4 regions of the Streptomyces sp. NPDC058650 genome follow, and region 1 is predicted to be linked to each of the others. Evidence: riboswitches for the same ligand, from Rfam matches in the RefSeq annotation. Region 1 holds a riboswitch; each other region holds the start of a gene.

Region 1 (4,274 bases):
GTACTCGCTGATGCTGGGCCTGCTCGCGCTGCTCGGCTTCATGGCGATCGCCGCCGGGATCCAGGTCAAGAACGGCCAGCTCGCCATCCCGCAGCTCTTCGAGACCATGTTCCCGGACTGGTTCGCGGGCGTCGCCTTCGCCGCGATCGGCATCGGCGCGCTCGTCCCGGCCGCGATCATGTCGATCGCCGCGGCCAACCTCTTCACCCGCAACATCTACAAGGACTTCATCAAACCGAACGCGACCCCGGCCCAGGAGACCAAGGTCTCCAAGCTCGTCTCGCTCCTGGTGAAGGTCGGCGCGCTCGCCTTCGTCCTCACCATGGACAAGACGGTCGCGATCAACTTCCAGCTGCTCGGCGGAATCTGGATCCTCCAGACCTTCCCGGCGCTGGTCGGCGGTCTCTTCACCCGCTGGTTCCACCGCTGGGCGCTGCTCGCCGGCTGGGCCGTCGGCATGCTCTACGGCACGGTCGCCGCGTACGGCGTCGCGAGCCCGACACAGAAGCACTTCGGCGGTTCCTCCGCCGAGATCCCGGGCATCGGCGAGATCGGTTACATCGGTCTCACCGCCTTCGTCCTCAACCTCGTCGTCACGGTCGTCCTGACCTTCGTCCTCAAGGCCGTGAAGGCCCCCGAGGGCATCGACGAGACCTCCCCGTCGGACTACACGGCCGACGCGCCGTCCCGCACGGCGAAGCCGAAGACGGACCCCACGGCGGACCCGAAGGTCGGCGCCGGAGTGCACTGACCTCGCGGTACGACGCAGGGGCCCGGGATCTCCGCCAGGAGACCCCGGGCCCCTGCGCGTGCCCTTCGAGGCAGACTGGCTCCATGGACTTCACGATCAGGGCGGTACGGCCCGAGGAGTACGAGGAGCTCGGGGAACTCACCGGGCTGACCTATCTGAACGACGGGCTGCTGCTCCACGGCGAGGACGACTTCTATCTGGCCATGCTGCGCGACACGGCCCGCCGGGCCCGCGAGGCCGAGGTGCTCGTCGCCGTCGACGCGGACGACCGGATCATCGGCGGGGTGACCTTCGCCCGGGGCGACACCACCTGGGCGGACATAGCCGTCACCGGCGAGGCCGAGTTCCGGATGCTCGTGGTCGCGCCCGAGGCCCGCGGCAGGGGCGTCGGAGAGGCGCTCGTACGCGCCTGCGCCGACCGCGCGGGCGCCGCGCCGGAGTGCGCGCGGCTCGTGCTCTCCACGGACGCGAAGATGGTCTCGGCGCACCGGATCTACGAGCGGATGGGCTTCGTTCGCACCCCTGAGCGGGACTGGGATCCGGTTCCCGGCCACCGGCTGAGGACCTACGCCCTGGAGTTCTGACACCCCGAGGACAGCAGGGCGACACAACATGTGGTGGGTTCCGCGAGCGGCGCCCACCACATGTATGCTCGTCCTCGTTGTCGACGCAGGGAAATCCGGCGCGAATCCGGAACTGTCCCGCAACGGTGTGCTTCGTACCCATACGCGCGTACGAGGTGAGTCCGAGGACCTGCCGACAGCACACCCGGTCCTTCCGTTCCGGGTGTCACTGACGTCCGGGCCTCGCGGAGTGGGCCGGTGGACGCGGCGCATCCGGTACGGGTGCCCGCCTGCCCGCCTTCCCCCGCCGCGGCCCCGAGCCGAGCGAGGGAGAGCCCCACGTGACCATCGCGCCCGCCGATCCGGCCACGGCGATCGAGAGCGACGGACCCGGCACCATGCTGCTGCGGACCCTGACCGATCTCACCGCCGACCTGCCCGACACCGACCCCGGCAAGGTCGCCGCCGCCGCGCTCCGCGGCCGCAGCGCCACGTCGGACGAGGCGGAACTGCGCGAGCTGGCCACCGAGGCGGCCGCCGGCCTGATCTCCGAGGACCCGGCCTACTCCCGGCTCGCCGCCCGGCTCCTGACGATCACCATCGCCGACGAGGCCGCGAGCCAGGGCGCGGTGTGCTTCTCCGCCTCCGTGGCCGTCGGTCACCGCGAGGGCCTGATCGCCGACCGCACCGCCGACTTCGTCGCGCTGCACGCGGACCGGCTCGACGCGACCGTCGACCAGGCCGCCGACGACCGCTTCGGCTACTTCGGTCTGCGCACCCTCTTCTCGCGCTACCTGCTGCGCCACCCGATCACCCGCAAGGTGATCGAGACCCCGCAGCACTTCATGCTCCGCGTCGCCTGCGGCCTCGCCGAGGACGACAGCGCCCACGCACTCGACGAAGTGGCCGCCCTGTACGGCCTGATGAGCCGCCTGGACTACCTCCCGTCCTCGCCCACGCTCTTCAACTCCGGCACCCGCCACCCGCAGATGTCCTCCTGCTACCTCCTCGACTCCCCGCAGGACGAGCTGGACTCCATCTACGACCGCTACCACCAGGTCGCGCGCCTCTCGAAGCACGCGGGCGGCATCGGCCTCTCCTACTCCCGCATCCGCGCCCGCGGTTCCCTCATCCGCGGCACGAACGGGCACTCCAACGGCATCGTGCCGTTCCTCAAGACCCTCGACGCGTCCGTCGCCGCCGTGAACCAGGGCGGCCGCCGCAAGGGCGCCGCCGCCGTCTACCTGGAGACCTGGCACGCGGACATCGAGGAGTTCCTGGAGCTCCGCGACAACACGGGCGAGGACCAGCGTCGTACGCACAACCTCAACCTGGCGCACTGGATCCCGGACGAGTTCATGCGCCGGGTCAACGCGGACGCCGAGTGGTCGCTCTTCTCGCCGGCGGACGTGCCCGAGCTCGTCGACCTGTGGGGCGAGGAGTTCGACGCCGCCTACCGCGCCGCCGAGGCGAAGGGCCTGGCCCGCAAGAGCATGCCGGCCCGTGACCTGTACGGCCGGATGATGCGGACCCTGGCCCAGACCGGCAACGGCTGGATGACCTTCAAGGACGCCTCGAACCGGACGGCCAACCAGACCGCCGAGCCCGGCCACACCGTCCACTCCTCCAACCTCTGCACGGAGATCCTGGAGGTCACCAACGACGGCGAGACCGCGGTCTGCAACCTGGGCTCGGTCAACCTCGGCGCCTTCGTGGACGCCTCGACCCAGGACATCGACTGGGAGCGGCTCGACGCGACCGTCCGCACGGCCGTCACCTTCCTCGACCGGGTCGTCGACATCAACTTCTACCCGACCGAGCAGGCCGGGCGTTCCAACGCCCGCTGGCGGCCGGTGGGCCTGGGCGCGATGGGCCTCCAGGACGTCTTCTTCCAGCTGAAGCTGCCGTTCGACTCCCCCGAGGCGCGCGCGCTGTCCACCCGGATCGCCGAGCGGATCATGCTCGCCGCGTACGAGGCCTCCGCCGACCTCGCCGAGCGCAGCGGGCCGGTCCCCGCCTGGGACAAGACCCGCACCGCCCGCGGTGTCCTGCACCCGGACCACTACGACGTGGAGCTCAACTGGCCCGAGCGCTGGGCTGCCCTGCGCGAGCGGATCGCCACGGTCGGCATGCGCAACAGCCTGCTCCTGGCGATCGCGCCGACGGCGACCATCGCCTCGATCGCGGGCGTGTACGAGTGCATCGAGCCGCAGGTCTCCAACCTCTTCAAGCGCGAGACGCTGTCGGGCGAGTTCCTCCAGGTCAACTCGTACCTCGTCGCCGAGCTCAAGCGGCTCGGCGTGTGGGACGCGCAGACCCGGGACGCGCTGCGCGACGCCAGCGGCTCGGTCGCGGGCTTCACCTGGATCCCGGCCGAGGTGCGCGAGCTGTACCGCACGGCCTGGGAGATCCCGCAGCGCGGCCTGATCGACATGGCCGCCGCCCGCACCCCGTTCCTCGACCAGTCGCAGTCCCTGAACCTGTTCCTGGAGACGCCGACGATCGGCAAGCTGTCGTCGATGTACGCGTACGCCTGGAAGCAGGGGCTGAAGACGACGTACTACCTGCGCTCGCGCCCCGCGACCCGGATCGCCCGCGCCGCCCAGGCGTCGACGGCGGCCGCCGCGCCCATCCCCGTACAGGCGACCCCCGAAGAGGCCCTCGCCTGCTCCCTGGAAAACCCCGAGTCCTGCGAGGCCTGCCAGTAATGTCCAGCGACAACAAGAACCTGCTCGACCCGGGCTTCGAACTGACCCTCCGTCCGATGCGCTACCCGGACTTCTACGAGCGCTACCGCGACGCGATCAAGAACACGTGGACCGTGGAGGAGGTCGACCTCCACTCGGACGTCGCCGACCTCGCGAAGCTCACCCCCGGTGAGCAGCACATGATCGGCCGGCTGGTCGCCTTCTTCGCGACCGGTGACTCGATCGTGTCGAACAACCTCGTGCTGACGCTGT
Region 2 (4,274 bases), on a different contig from region 1:
CCCGACCGAGGCCGCGAACAGCTGGTCGTCCGGATCCTGCACCACCAGCTGCACGGTCGTCCGCAGCCGGGTCAGCCCCTTCCGGTCGTACGTCACCTCCGCCCCGTCCAGGAGCAGCGACCCGCTCCCGCGCCGCAACCCCCCGCTGAGCAGCCGCAGCAGCGTCGTCTTGCCGCTGCCGTTCCGCCCGAGCAGCGCGATGGCCCGCCCCTCCGGCACCGCGAAGTCCACGTCCGACAGGACCGCCGGCCCGTCCTCGTAGGCGAAACCCGCCTTCACCAGCTCCACGACGGGCGTCGCGGAGGTCGTCGGAGACGTCACGGCGGTCACGGCGGTCACGGCAGGAACCTTTCGAGTACGAGGGTGAGGGCGACGAGCCCGCCGAGGAGCCCGACGGCCGCCGCCAGGAACCGGCGGGAGACCGCGGCGGCGGGGACCAGGACCCGAAGGGTCCCGTCGTAGCCGCGCCCGGCGAGCCCCGACTGCAGGCGCTGCGCCCGGTCGAAGGCGCGGACGAACGACGTGGCGCCGAGCCCGGCGAGCGACCGCCAGGTCGCCGCCCGGGTGGTGTGCCCGAGCCGGGCGGCCTGCGCCTGGCGGATCTTGGACAGGGAGTCGAGGAGCAGGAAGATGATCCGGTACATCACGAGCGCCACGTCCACCACGGGCGCGGGCACCCCCGCGCGGACGAGCCGGGGGAGCACGTCGGAGACGGGCGTCGTGAACGCGAAGAGCAGCACCCCCAGCGAGGCGGCGGCGGTCCGCAGCAGCAGCTCGCCCGCGTGGACGGGCCCGCCGGGCGCGAGGGCCACGAACCCCCGTGCCCCGCCCACCTCGAAGAGCAGCGGCACCGCGCCCGTGACGCAGAACCCGAGCGGCACGCGGAACGCCCGCCACAGCTGACGGCCCGCCACTCCGGCCGGGCCGAGCAGGACCGCGAGCGTGGCCGCCGCGACGAGCACCGCACCCGGCCACGGCGGCAGACACACCGCGCACAGCGTGAGACCGAAGCCGAGCAGGGCCTTCTCGACGGGATGGCGGCGGCGCCAGCGACTGCTGTGCGCCGCCGCGTCGATAGGCAGCATGGGCGGTTACGCGTCCCTGTCCCCGGCTTCGACGCGCGAGTCCGCGATCGCGGCACCCTCCGCGCGCTTCGCGCTCTCCGCACCCTCGCCGGCCTGCGCCAGCGCGCGGGCCTCGCCCTGCCGACGTCCGCGCCGCACCCCGAAGTAGTAGGCGAGGACACCAGCGCCCAGCGCCGCCTGGAGGGCGAACAGCGCCGATTCGATCTCCCCGGACGGCGGCTCGTACAGAGGGCTGAACCACGGTTCGTAATCGGGCTGGAGCTCCGTGATCGCGGTCTCCGCCTCCGCGTCCGCCCCGGCGAACGGCTCTTCCTTGTGGTCGCCGAGCCCCAGTGCCAGCGGCAGCACCGCGAGCGCGGCGACGACGAGCAGCAGCAGGGCGTTGATCTTCGTGTTCCGGCTGACGGTGAAGCTCATCGCGCGGCCGCCTCCTCGTGTCGCTTCGTGGCGGACCGGGTCAGAACGCCCAGCCGGGTCAGCTCGCCCTTGCTGGACTGCATGAGCAGCCGCATCACGAGCACGGTGAGCAGGCCCTCGCTCACCGCCAGCGGGATCTGTGTCACGGCGAAGATGGAACCGAACTTGGCCAGGGAGCCCATGATGCCGCTGCCCTGGTCCGGGAAGGCCAGCGCGAGCTGCACGCTCGTGACGCAGTACGTGGACAGATCGGCGACGAACGCGCCGAAGAAGACGGCGACCATCAGCGGCGCACCGAACCGGCGCACCAGCAGATAGGTCCCGTACCCCGCCCAGGGTCCGACGATCGCCATCGAGAAGGCGTTCGCGCCGAGCGTGGTGAGTCCGCCGTGGGCGAGCAGCAGGGCCTGGAAGAGCAGGGTGATCGTCCCGAGGACCGCCATGATCGGCGGCCGGAAGAGGATCGCGCCCAGACCCGTACCCGTCGGATGCGAGCAACTGCCCGTCACGGAGGGAAGTTTGAGTGCGGACAGGACGAACGTGAAGGCGCCGGCGGCGCCGAGCAGCAGGGTGGACTCGGGGTTGGAGCGCACCTCGCGGGTGAGCGCGCGAACCCCGTGGACGACAAACGGAGCGGCGGCAACGCCCCAGGCGGCGGCGTGTACGGGGGGCAGATACCCCTCGGCTATATGCATGGTTGGGAGACCCTCTCCAGCACCTCGTGGATGGACAACGCACCCTGGCCGGTCTCCTGGCTGACGGTCATACGTCCCGACTCCGCCTTCCCACACCGCGGTGGTCTCCCACAACGGTCCAGTGGCTTGCCCGCGGGGGTCTCCCACGGGTGTGGAGCCGGAACTCCCGATCACAGTGGCGAGGGCCGCACCGGTACTGCACCGGTTTCCCGAACACCAAGGCCCTGCGACACTAGTCCGTTGACCAGGTGCATTACAACGCGGAGGAGTACGGAGCGATGAGGGATGTTCCACAGAGGGTCAGTTCCGGGTCGCCACTCGAACCGGAGATCGGCTTTTCCCGCGCCGTTTGAAAGGGTGCGCACGTAGCGGTCGCCGGGACCGCTCCCATCGGCGACGACGGGGCGGCCGTCGCGCCGGGTGACGTGTACGCCCAGACCGTCAGGTGTCTCGACATCGCCGAGGAGGCGCTGAAGGCGGCGGGTGCGTCGCTGGAGGACGTCGTGCGCACCCGCGTCATGCTGACCGACGTGACCTCGTGGAAGGAGGCCGCGCGCGCCCACGGGGAGCGGTTCGCGGAGGTCCGGCCGGTGACGACCTTCGTCGAGGTCACGCGGTTCATCGATCCCGCATGGCTCGTCGAGGTGGAGCTCGACGCCGTCGTCGGCTGACGCCGGGGAGAGCGGGCCGACCGGCGGTAGGCCCGCCTCCCGCCGGGCCTACTGGGGCTCCGTCGCGAGCTGGATCAGGTTGCCGCAGGTGTCGTCGAAGACGGCGGTGGTGACGGGGCCCATCTCCAGGGGTTCCTGGGTGAAGCGGACGCCGAGGCCGCTCAGGCGCTCGTACTCGGCCCGCACGTCGTCGACGGCGAACTGGGCCAGCGGGATGCCGTCCTGGACCAGCGCGTCGCGGTAGGGCTTGACCGCCGGGTGACCGGCGGGCTCCAGGAGGAGTTCGGTACCGGCGGGCTCGTGGGGCGAGACGACGGTCAGCCAGCGGTCCGTCTCGCCCAGCGGGACGTCGTGCTTCTTCACGAAGCCGAGGATCTCGGTGTAGAAACGCTCGGCCTTGGCCTGGTCGTCGACGAAGACGCTGGTCAGATGGATCTTCATGAGGTGCTCTTCTCCGGTCCGGGGGTGTCGGGCACGGGCCACCGCTCGGTGATGTGCCGCAGGGGAGCGGTGTTCAGGTCGTGGAACTTGTAGCGGCCCTCCCGCCTGGTCTCGACGAGCCCGGCGGCCTCCAGCACGGCGAGGTGCTGGGAGACCCCCTGGCGCGAGATGCCGAGCGCGTGCTTCATGCTCAGTCGCGAACAGATCTCGAACAGTGTCTGTCCGGACTTCTCCGTGAGCTCGTCGAGGATCGTGCGGCGGGTGGGGTCGGCCAGGGCTTTGAAGAGGTCGTCGGCCACCACCCCAGAATAGGCAACTCTCCACTTGCCTATCAAGTCGACACCCTCACCCCACTCCTTCACTCCTTGCGATAGGCGTACGCCTCCGAGGCCGCTGCGGCCACCGCGTCGAGATCCCCGCCCGCGCTCGCCGTCACCAACGCCGCGACCGCGCCCTCGACGAACGGCGCGTCGACCAGCCGGGCGCCCTCCGGGAGCTCGTCGCCCTCGGCGAGCAGCGCCTTCACCGTCAGGACGGCACTGCCCAGGTCGACCAGGAGCGCCACCCCGGCGCCGCCGTCGACGGCCTCTGCCGCCGCACGGATCAGCTCGGCGCTCGTCCCGAGACCGCCGTCGGGGAGGCCGCCCGCCGGCAGGATCGGCGCCGTACCGCCACCGCCCGAGAGTCCCTGGGCCAGTGCCGCCACCGAGGCCGCGACATCCGCGCTGTGCGAGACCAGCACGATGCCGACCGGCGCCGCCGCGCTCACGCGGCACCGTCCGCGCGGGCCGTCCCCGCGAGCTCCGCGAACAGCAGCGCCGACGACGTCGCCCCCGGGTCCTGGTGCCCGATCGACCGCTCGCCGAGGTAGCTGGCCCTGCCCTTGCGCGCCTGGAGCGGTACGGTCGCGAGGGCGCCCTCCTCGGCCGCGGCGCGCGCCGCGCCGAAGGAACTCCGCAGCCCCT
Region 3 (4,274 bases), on a different contig from region 1:
CGATCGGGTTCTCGCCGAAGCCGCGCGGCGGCTGGATGAGGATCAGCAGGTTCCCGCGGCGCAGGGCGGCGAGCACGATGTCGCCCTCCGGGTTGCGGGAACGGTCGAGGAACATCTCGCCGGGCGCCGGGCCCCAGTGCTCCTCGACGTGCGTGCGGAGCTCCTCGGGCAAAGTCGCGTACCAGCGCTTGTAGTCGGCCGCCGGGATGCGGACGGGGTTGCGCGCGAGCTGCTCCTCCGTCAGCCAGTCCTGGTCGTGGCCGCCGGCGTCGATGAGCGCGTAGATCAGCTCGTCGCCGTCGCCGGAGACCAGGCCGGGGAGCTCCTCGGCGGGGCCGAAGTCGTATCCCTCCGCGATCAGCCGCCGCAGGAGGGAGACGGCGGAGGCCGGGGTGTCCAGACCGACCGCGTTGCCGATGCGGGAGTGCTTCGTCGGGTACGCGGAGAGGACGAGCGCCAGCTTCTTCTCGGCGTTCGGGATGTGGCGGAGCCGGGCGTGGCGGACCGCGATCCCGGCGACCCGGGCGGCGCGCTCGGCGTCCGCGACGTACGCGGGCAGGCCGTCCGCGTCGATCTCCTTGAAGGAGAACGGGACGGTGATGAGGCGGCCGTCGAACTCGGGCACGGCGACCTGGCTGGCCGCGTCCAGCGGCGACAGGCCCTCGTCGTTCTCCTCCCAGTTCTCGCGCGAACCGGTCAGGCACAGCGCCTGGAGGATCGGTACGTCGAGCGCGGCGAGCGCGCCCGCGTCCCAGGCCTCCTCGTCGCCGCCGGCCTGCGCCTCGGCCGGCTTGGTGCCGCCCGCCGCGAGGACGGTGGTGACGATCGCGTCGGCCGTGCGGAGCCGGTCGAGCAGCTCCGCCTCGGGGGCGCGCAGGGACGCCACGTACAGCGGGAGCGCCTGCGCGCCGGTGTCCTCGATCGCCGCGCAGAGGGTGTCCACGAAGGCGGTGTTCCCGCTCATGTGGTGGGCGCGGTAGTAGAGCACCGCGATCGTCGGGCCGTCCGTGTGACGGGCTTCGCGCTCCAGCGGGCCCCAGGTGGGGGCCGCCGCCGGGGCCTCGAAGCCGTGGCCGGTGAGGAGGACGGTGTCGGAGAGGAAGCGGGCCAGCTGTTCCAGGTTCCCGGGGCCGCCGTGCGCGAGGTAGGCGTGCGCCTCGGTGGCGACGCCGACGGGGACGGTCGAGGTCTCCATCAGCTGGGCGTCGGGGGCCTGTTCGCCGCTGAGCACGACGACCGGCTTTCCGGTGGCGCGGATCGCGTCGATCCCCTCCTCCCAGGAGCGGATGCCGCCCAGGAGGCGGACGACGACGAGCTCGACGCCGTCGAGGAGGCCGGGGAGTTCGGCGAGGGGCAGCCGGGAGGGGTTGGCGAAGCGGTACTCCACCGGGCCGCCGGCTCCCTCGGCCGAGGCGGCGTTCGCCGCGCGGGCACTGAGCAGGTCGGTGTCGGAGTGCGACAGCAGCAGAAGCATGGCGTGCGCAGGCCCTTCCTCGGGGTTGTCCGCGCCCCGGGTGGTCGTGTGGACGGCGGGAGTTCCTGACTCACCGGCCCCTGGATCGTGCTGACGCACAGCCCGGGCAGGCTCACAGTGGCGGGACCGCGCCGGATTCTCACCGGGCTTCCTCCCCGGGGTCCAGGGACCCCATGCCGATCTGCATCCTAGATCGTGACGTCGGCGCGGCGGGGCGGGCCGTGGAGTCGGCCGGATCACACTCGGTGGTGGCCCGGTTCCCCGTGGGTATGCTCGCCGCCATGCCGCCCACCCCACCCCCGACGCCCGAACGGGACGAAGCTCGCATACGGGACCGTGGCGACGCCTGCCCCGGGGCGCTGCGCCTGCACGCCGCCGACGACGGCCGGCTGGCCCGACTGCGGCTGCCCGCAGGACGCTTGACGGCACGTCAGGTCGAGGCGCTCGCCGCTGCGGCGGAGTCCCTCGGCGACGGGCGGATCAGCGTCACCTCCCGGGGGAACGCGGAGCTGCGCCGCCTCGCGGACGACTGCGGGGCGGAACTCGCCGCGCTGCTCGCGGAAGCGGGCCTGCTGCCCTCCCCCACCCACGAACGCGTCCGCAACATCGTGGCCTCGCCGGCCGCCGGCCTCGACGGACTCGGCGGCCCCGAGGTCCAGTTGTGGGCCCGTGAGCTGGACACCCTGCTGTGCGCCGAGCCCTGGGCGGCGGCGCTTTCCGGCCGTTTCCTGTTCGTCCTCGACGACGGGCGCGGTGACGTGGCGGGACTCGGCGGCGATGTGACCTTGGTCGCAGTGGAGCCGGACGCGGTGCGGCTGTGCGTCGGCGGGCGGGCCTTCCGGGTCGCCGGAGCCGACGCTCCCCGGGCCGCGCTCGCCGCCGCCCGAGCCTTCCTGGACGCCGCCCGCGCGGCCGGGAACGGGGCCTGGCGGGTGCGGGAGCTGCCCGAGGGGTGCGCCCCTGACGTGGCGGGCGCGCTCGACCGCGCGGGGATCGCGGCGGAGCCCGTACCCACGCCCCACCTCCTTGAGGGCGCGCCCCTCGCGCCCGGGCGCCTCGGCGCCACCGCCCTGTACGTCCTGGCGCCCCTCGGCCGCCTCACCGCCGCCCAACTGCGCGCGCTGCTGCCCGCCGAGGAGGTACGGCTGACGCCGTGGCGCGGCGCGGTCGTCGTCGGGGCGGCGGAACCCGGGTCGACGGGACCCGGGACCGACCGGCTCGCCGCCCTCGCCGCCTCCGGGCTGATCACCCGGCCCGACTCCCCCTGGGCGGGCGTCAGCGCCTGCACCGGGCGGCCCGGGTGCGCCAAGTCCCTCGCGGACGTCCGCGAGGACGCGGCCCCGGGGTCCGCCCTCGGCCTCCCCGTCCACTTCTCCGGGTGCGAGCGCCGCTGCGGGCATCCGCACGGCACCTGGGTCGACGTCGTCGCCACCGCCGACGGCGCCTACCTGGTGGACGGCGCCCCCACCCCCCGTACCGCCCTGCCCGAAGCAGTGACCACGGCCCGGACCACCACCGGCACGACGACGAGATGAGCGAGAGCACCAGGATGTTCGACTACGAGAAGGACGGGGCGGAGATCTACCGCCGGTCCTTTGCCACGATCCGCGCCGAGGCGGAGCTCGCGGGCCTGCCCGCCGACGTCGCCCAGGTGGCGGTCCGGATGATCCACGCCTGCGGCATGACCGACCTCGTCCAGGACATCGCGTACTCCCCCCAGGTCGTCGCGACCGCCCGCGAGGCCCTGCGCGCCGGCGCCCCGATCCTCTGCGACGCGCAGATGGTCGCCAGCGGCGTCACCCGCAAACGGCTGCCCGCCGACAACGAGGTGGTCTGCACGCTCTCCGACCCGGCCGTGCCGGGCCTCGCCGCCGACCTCGGCACCACCCGCTCCGCCGCCGCGCTCGAACTGTGGCGGGACCGCCTCGAAGGCTCCGTCGTCGCCATCGGCAACGCCCCCACCGCCCTCTTCCACCTCCTGGAGATGATCGCGAAGGGCGCCGGAAGGCCCGCCGCCGTCCTCGGCATACCGGTCGGCTTCATCGGCGCCGCCGAGTCCAAGGACGCGCTCGCCGCCAACGCCCTGGACCTCGACTACCTCGTCGTACGGGGCCGGCGCGGCGGCAGCGCGATGACCGCCGCCGCGATCAACGCCCTCGCCCACGAAGCGGAGATCCAGGCATGAGCACGGCTACGAACACCGGGAAGCTGTACGGGGTCGGGCTCGGCCCCGGCGACCCGAACCTGATGACCGTCGCCGCGGTGAAGGCCATCGCCGCCGCCGACGTCGTCGCGTACCACTCGGCCCGCCACGGCCGCTCGATAGCCCGCTCCATCGCCGCCGAGCACATCCGCGAGGACCACGTCGAGGAGCGGCTCATGTACCCGCTCACCGTGGAGACCACGGACCACCCCGGCGGCTACCGGGGCGCCCTGAACGACTTCTACGAGGAGGCCGCGGCCCGCCTCGCCGCCCACCTCGACGCCGGCCGCACGGTCGCCGTCCTCGCCGAGGGCGACCCGCTCTTCTACGGCTCGTACCAGCACATGCACAAGCGGCTCGCGGACCGCTACGACACGACCGTCATCCCCGGCGTCACCTCGGTGAGCGCCGCCGCCGCCCGGCTCGGCGAGCCGCTGTGCGAGGCGGAGGAGGTCCTCACGATCATCCCCGGCACCCTGCCGGAGGACGAGCTGACGGCCCGCCTCGCGGGCACCGACTCGGCGGTCGTGATGAAGCTCGGCCGCACCTTCCCCACCGTGAAGCGCGCCCTGGAGCGGGCGGGCCGGCTTGAGGACG
Region 4 (4,274 bases), on a different contig from region 1:
GCTGCGCGACGGCGGCCGGATCATCAACGTCTCCTCGGCGGCGACGAGGATCGCCTTCCCCGACTCCGTCACCTACGCGATGACGAAGGGCGCCGTCGACACGATGACGCTCGCCCTCGCCAAGGAGTTGGGGCCCCGGGGGATCACGGTCAACGCCGTGGCCCCCGGGTTCGTCGCGACGGACATGAACGCGCGACGCAGGGCGACCCCGGAGGCGAGCGCCGCCCTCGCCGCCTACTCGGTCTTCAACCGGCTCGGGACGCCGGCCGACATCGCGGACATCGTCGCGTTCCTCGTCTCCGACGACGCCCGCTGGATCACCGGCCAGTACGTGGACGCCACGGGAGGAAGCGCGCTCTGAGCCACGGTCAGCCGACCGGGGCGAGCGAGCGGCTGATCACGGCCGCGGTGCCCGCCGGTTCCAGGCCCGCGAGGGCCTCCGGCGCCGTCAGGGTCGGCAGCAGGGTGCGCCACAGACCGGTGACGGTGTGGGGGGAGAGCCACTCGGCGTTGTCCTGGCACAGGGTCACCAGGCCGACGGTGGCGGCGACGATCGTGCGGGCGAGGTCCTGCTGCCGTCCGATGCCGGCGGCGAGGAGACCCTCGTCGGCCGCCTCCGCGAGCCGTTGCTGTACGCAGCTCTGCCATTCCTGGCGCAGATTGAGCTCCGTACGGCTGTCGTTCGCGCAGCTGAGCCGGAAGCCCGCCCGTACGACGATGTCCTCGCGGAACAGGCGGGCGAGCGCGTGCGTGGTGTCCGCGAGGTTCTGCAGGGCGTTGGACCGGTGGCCGTACGCGATCCGGGCGGTCCGCCGCAGGGTCGTGCAGGCCGCGTCCTCGACGGCCTCGGCGATCGCCGCCTTGTTCTCGAAGTGGAAGTGGAGCGCCCCGGGGCTGACGCCGGCTCCCATGCTGATCGCGGACAGTGTGGCCAGGGCGTAGCCGTGCAGGTCGAACTCTCCTGCCGCCGACCTGATCAGCGCGTCGCGGGTCCGTGTGCCCCGCTCTTGTTTGGTCACCAACGGCTCCAGTAGCACCATGCGTCGCAGCGGTACGGAATTGCGCCCCGTCGCGCCGTACCACTCGACGACCTCAAACCGACTGATTGGTATTCTACGAGCTTTCGTTGGGATGCAGGGGCGCTTCGGTGTTGTCGGATTTACCTACCCATGGAGGGCGTCGGCATGCGCCCCCGCAAGGGTCCACGGTGCGTTCCGGGCCGAGGGTGTGGGCATGAACAAACCGAGTGGAAGGTTTGTCGGTGGATACCGACGGCGGAGGACGCCGCCGCAGCGCTCGGGCAGACCCAGCGGGACCCGGGACCCGGGACCCGGGACCCGTACACCGTCCCGCCGGAACGCGTCCCGGAGGAGGCCGCGGTCACCGCGACGTACCTGGGCGGGCGGCTCACCCGGAGCCGGAGCCGGAGCCGGAGCCGGTGACGGGAGAGGGCGGGGGCCGTCCCGTACAGGGCCGGGCGCCTGCCGTACGGGGACGGGCGGGCCCGTCCCCCGTGGATAAAGTGTGGCCACGATGACACGTTTACGCGAGAGCGTCCGGTCCCTGCTGCGCGAGCGAGTACTCGACGCCACCTACCTCCTCGTCGCCGCCGAGGGCCGGGGCGGGCTGCGGATGACCGCCATCGCGCGGGCCGCCGGGATCAGCCGCCAGACGCTCTACAACGAGTTCGGCTCGAAGGACGCCATCGGCAAAGCCCTGGTCCAGCGCGAGGTGGAAGGCTTCCTGCGCGGCATCCAGCGCGAACTCGACGCCCACCGGGGCGAACTGGAGGCCACGGCCGCGGCCGGGGTCGGCTACACCCTCCAGCGGGCCGCGGACAACCCTCTGATCAAGGGGGTCCTGGTGGCCGAGCGGGGTGGCGAGGACGAGCTCCTCGCCTGTCCGGCCACCCGCCCGGAGCCGGCCTTCGGGACGGCGACGGCGATGCTCGACGCGTACGCGATCGAGACCTGGCCCGAGGTGGACGAGGAGTCGCGACGTCTCGCGGTCGAGACGATCGTGCGGCTCACGGTCAGCCACATCGTCCGGCCCGTGGCCTCGCCGGAGGAGTCGGCGCGGCGCATCGCCCGGATCACGGCACGGACCGCGTACCCCGGCGCCCGCTGAGGCGCCGCCCGTCCGGGCGGGTCACGGGCCCGCGGCACCGTGTGGACGCGGGACCGAGCGGGAGGACCCGGGACCGCAGGGGCGGGGGAGGCGCCGGGAAGTCGGCGAGGCCCGGTGACGGACACGGGGGATCTCCGGCACCGGACCTCTGTTGAAGATTGTACGAGACTGTGGAGGTGGCCCGCACATCGGGGCCGGCGAGCTGACCGCAGGGAACACCCGCGGGTGTCCCCCTGACGGGCGAAGTGCGGGCCGACGGGGTAGATCTCCCCTGAGAGGCACTTCGCCGGTGACGACAGGGAGGCCGCCGTGGAAGGCAGAAGCAAAGGGTTCGTGCAGTCCTTCAATCGTCTCGGCGGGTACGGCTTCGTCGTCCCGGTGGGCTCCGATGAGCAGGTGTACTTCAGCGCGGCGGACATCGAGGGAGAGGTGCAGGCGGTCTCCGAGGGCCAGCAGGTCACTTTCGCCCTCGTTCTCGGTGACGGCCGCTTCGAGGCGAAGGAGCTGCGTCTCTGACCCGGCCCACGGCCGGAGGTGCGACGGGTCCCCGGTGGTACTGTGCCGAGGCCAGTCGCACCTATGCGCTCACCCGAACGGGCGAGCGTACGGGTCAGGGAATCCGGTGGGAATCCGGAGCTGACGCGCAGCGGTGAGGGCGACGGGCGGAGCATCGGCCACTGGGCGGCGGGACAGGCCCGGGAAGGCGCCCCGTCCGGATGACCCCGAGTCCGAAGACCTGCTGGCGGCCCCGGCGTCACGCCGTCGACCGGGGAGCACCGTACGACAGGCTCCGCGTATGAGCCGTGGACGCAGAGGAATGCTCCGTGCCGCTCGCACACCCCGTCCGTTCCGCCGCGCTGTTTCTCGCCGGCACCCTGACCCTGCTCGTGACCGCGACGGGCTGTGGCGGCGGACCCGCCACGACGCCCTCGGCGAAGAGCCCCGCCGACGGTGCGGGCTCCGACTACCCCGTGACCCTCGACAACTGCGGAGAGCGCGTACGGATCGACCGCCCGCCCCGGCGGGCCGTCGCCCTCGACCAGGGGGCCGCCGAGATCATGCTCTCCCTCGTCCTGGCCGACCGGATGGTCGGCACCGGGACCTGGACCGACCCCGTCCTCAAGGGACTTGAGGCGCAGAACGCGAAGGTGCCGCGCCTCGCCGACCGCTACCCCTCCTTCGAGAAGGTGCTCGACACCGAACCCGACTTCGCCGCCGCCTCGTTCGCGTACACGCTCGGCAAGGGCGGCGTCGCGCCCCGCGAACAGTTCGCGAAGCTGGGCGTCCCCACCTACCTCTCGCCGACCGACTGCGCCGACAAGGACAACAGCGGTGACGGCGACGGTGTCCGCACCCGGCCGCTCACGATGGAGACCGTCCACGGCGAGATCCGTGACCTGGCCCGGGTGTTCGGGGTGCCAGAGCGAGGCGAGAAGCTCGTCGCCGAACTCAAGGGCCGGGTGGCGAAGGCGACTTCGTCCGGCGACTTCGAGGACGTCACGGTCCTCTACTGGTTCGCCAACGCCGAGTCCCCCTACATGGCGGGCTGTTGCGGCGCCCCGGGCATCGTGACCCGTGCGCTCGGCGCGAAGAACGTCTTCGACGACACGCGCGAGGAGTGGCCCCAGATCAACTGGGAGACCGTCGCGGACCGCGACCCGGACGTGCTCGTGATCGGCGATCTGACCCGCCGTTCCCAGTCGGCCGAGAGCGCCGCGAAGAAGATCGCTTTCCTGGAGTCCGACCCGGTCACCAGGAACATGACGGCGGTGAGGAAGAAGCGGTACGTGTTGCTCAGCGGCCAGGCGATGAACCCCACGATCCGTACGGTCGAGGGCGTGGAGAAGGTGGCGGCCGCGCTCCGCTCGTACGGGCTCGCCAAGTGACCCTCGCGCGCCTCACCCGCCCCGTCAGGCCCGCCGCTCCCCGTCCTCCCACCCGGTCGGCCACAGCGCGGCGCGGCGGCCGGGCCCTGGCGTGGGCCCTGGCAGGGTTCGCCTTCCTCTGCGCGTCGGTCGCCGTGGCGATCACCATCGGGCCGGCGGACATCCGTGTCGGCGAGGTGCGGTCCGTCGTCGTCGCCCACCTGGCCGGCGGCGCCTCGGAACTGTCCCCGATCCGGGACGGGATCGTCTGGAACCTGCGCC

The links. Region 1 has a riboswitch for cobalamin ahead of ACFWWU_RS12190 (ribonucleoside-diphosphate reductase subunit alpha). Riboswitches for the same ligand answer to the same signal wherever they lie in the genome.
Region 2: another riboswitch for cobalamin. It lies ahead of ACFWWU_RS33100 (energy-coupling factor ABC transporter permease); the one in region 1 lies ahead of ACFWWU_RS12190 (ribonucleoside-diphosphate reductase subunit alpha).
Region 3: another riboswitch for cobalamin. It lies ahead of cobN (cobaltochelatase subunit CobN); the one in region 1 lies ahead of ACFWWU_RS12190 (ribonucleoside-diphosphate reductase subunit alpha).
Region 4: another riboswitch for cobalamin. It lies ahead of ACFWWU_RS20595 (ABC transporter substrate-binding protein); the one in region 1 lies ahead of ACFWWU_RS12190 (ribonucleoside-diphosphate reductase subunit alpha).

Annotation. Positions count from the first base shown of each region.
Region 1 is NZ_JBHXRL010000005.1:423,621-427,894, reverse strand. Features, by position in the region: gene mctP (monocarboxylate uptake permease MctP) at 1-751, shown strand, start outside; gene ACFWWU_RS12195 (GNAT family N-acetyltransferase) at 835-1,335, shown strand; cobalamin riboswitch at 1,383-1,527, shown strand; gene ACFWWU_RS12190 (ribonucleoside-diphosphate reductase subunit alpha) at 1,656-4,022, shown strand; gene ACFWWU_RS12185 (ribonucleotide-diphosphate reductase subunit beta) at 4,022-4,274, shown strand, end outside.
Region 2 is NZ_JBHXRL010000026.1:113,228-117,501, forward strand. Features, by position in the region: gene ACFWWU_RS33085 (ATP-binding cassette domain-containing protein) at 1-330, opposite strand, end outside; gene cbiQ (cobalt ECF transporter T component CbiQ) at 336-1,085, opposite strand; gene ACFWWU_RS33095 (energy-coupling factor ABC transporter substrate-binding protein) at 1,092-1,502, opposite strand; gene ACFWWU_RS33100 (energy-coupling factor ABC transporter permease) at 1,499-2,197, opposite strand; cobalamin riboswitch at 2,226-2,461, opposite strand; partial or broken gene ACFWWU_RS33105 (Rid family hydrolase) at 2,569-2,868, shown strand; gene ACFWWU_RS33110 (VOC family protein) at 2,917-3,309, opposite strand; gene ACFWWU_RS33115 (ArsR/SmtB family transcription factor) at 3,306-3,608, opposite strand; gene ACFWWU_RS33120 (PTS-dependent dihydroxyacetone kinase phosphotransferase subunit DhaM) at 3,668-4,078, opposite strand; gene dhaL (dihydroxyacetone kinase subunit DhaL) at 4,075-4,274, opposite strand, start outside.
Region 3 is NZ_JBHXRL010000001.1:339,514-343,787, forward strand. Features, by position in the region: gene cobN (cobaltochelatase subunit CobN) at 1-1,474, opposite strand, end outside; cobalamin riboswitch at 1,515-1,664, opposite strand; gene ACFWWU_RS01710 (cobalamin biosynthesis protein CobG) at 1,744-3,009, shown strand; gene ACFWWU_RS01715 (precorrin-8X methylmutase) at 3,006-3,659, shown strand; gene ACFWWU_RS01720 (precorrin-2 C(20)-methyltransferase) at 3,656-4,274, shown strand, end outside.
Region 4 is NZ_JBHXRL010000011.1:3,422-7,695, forward strand. Features, by position in the region: gene ACFWWU_RS20575 (SDR family oxidoreductase) at 1-361, shown strand, start outside; gene ACFWWU_RS20580 (ScbR family autoregulator-binding transcription factor) at 369-1,019, opposite strand; gene ACFWWU_RS20585 (TetR/AcrR family transcriptional regulator) at 1,534-2,127, shown strand; gene ACFWWU_RS20590 (cold shock domain-containing protein) at 2,461-2,643, shown strand; cobalamin riboswitch at 2,740-2,865, shown strand; gene ACFWWU_RS20595 (ABC transporter substrate-binding protein) at 2,952-4,013, shown strand; gene ACFWWU_RS20600 (FecCD family ABC transporter permease) at 4,010-4,274, shown strand, end outside.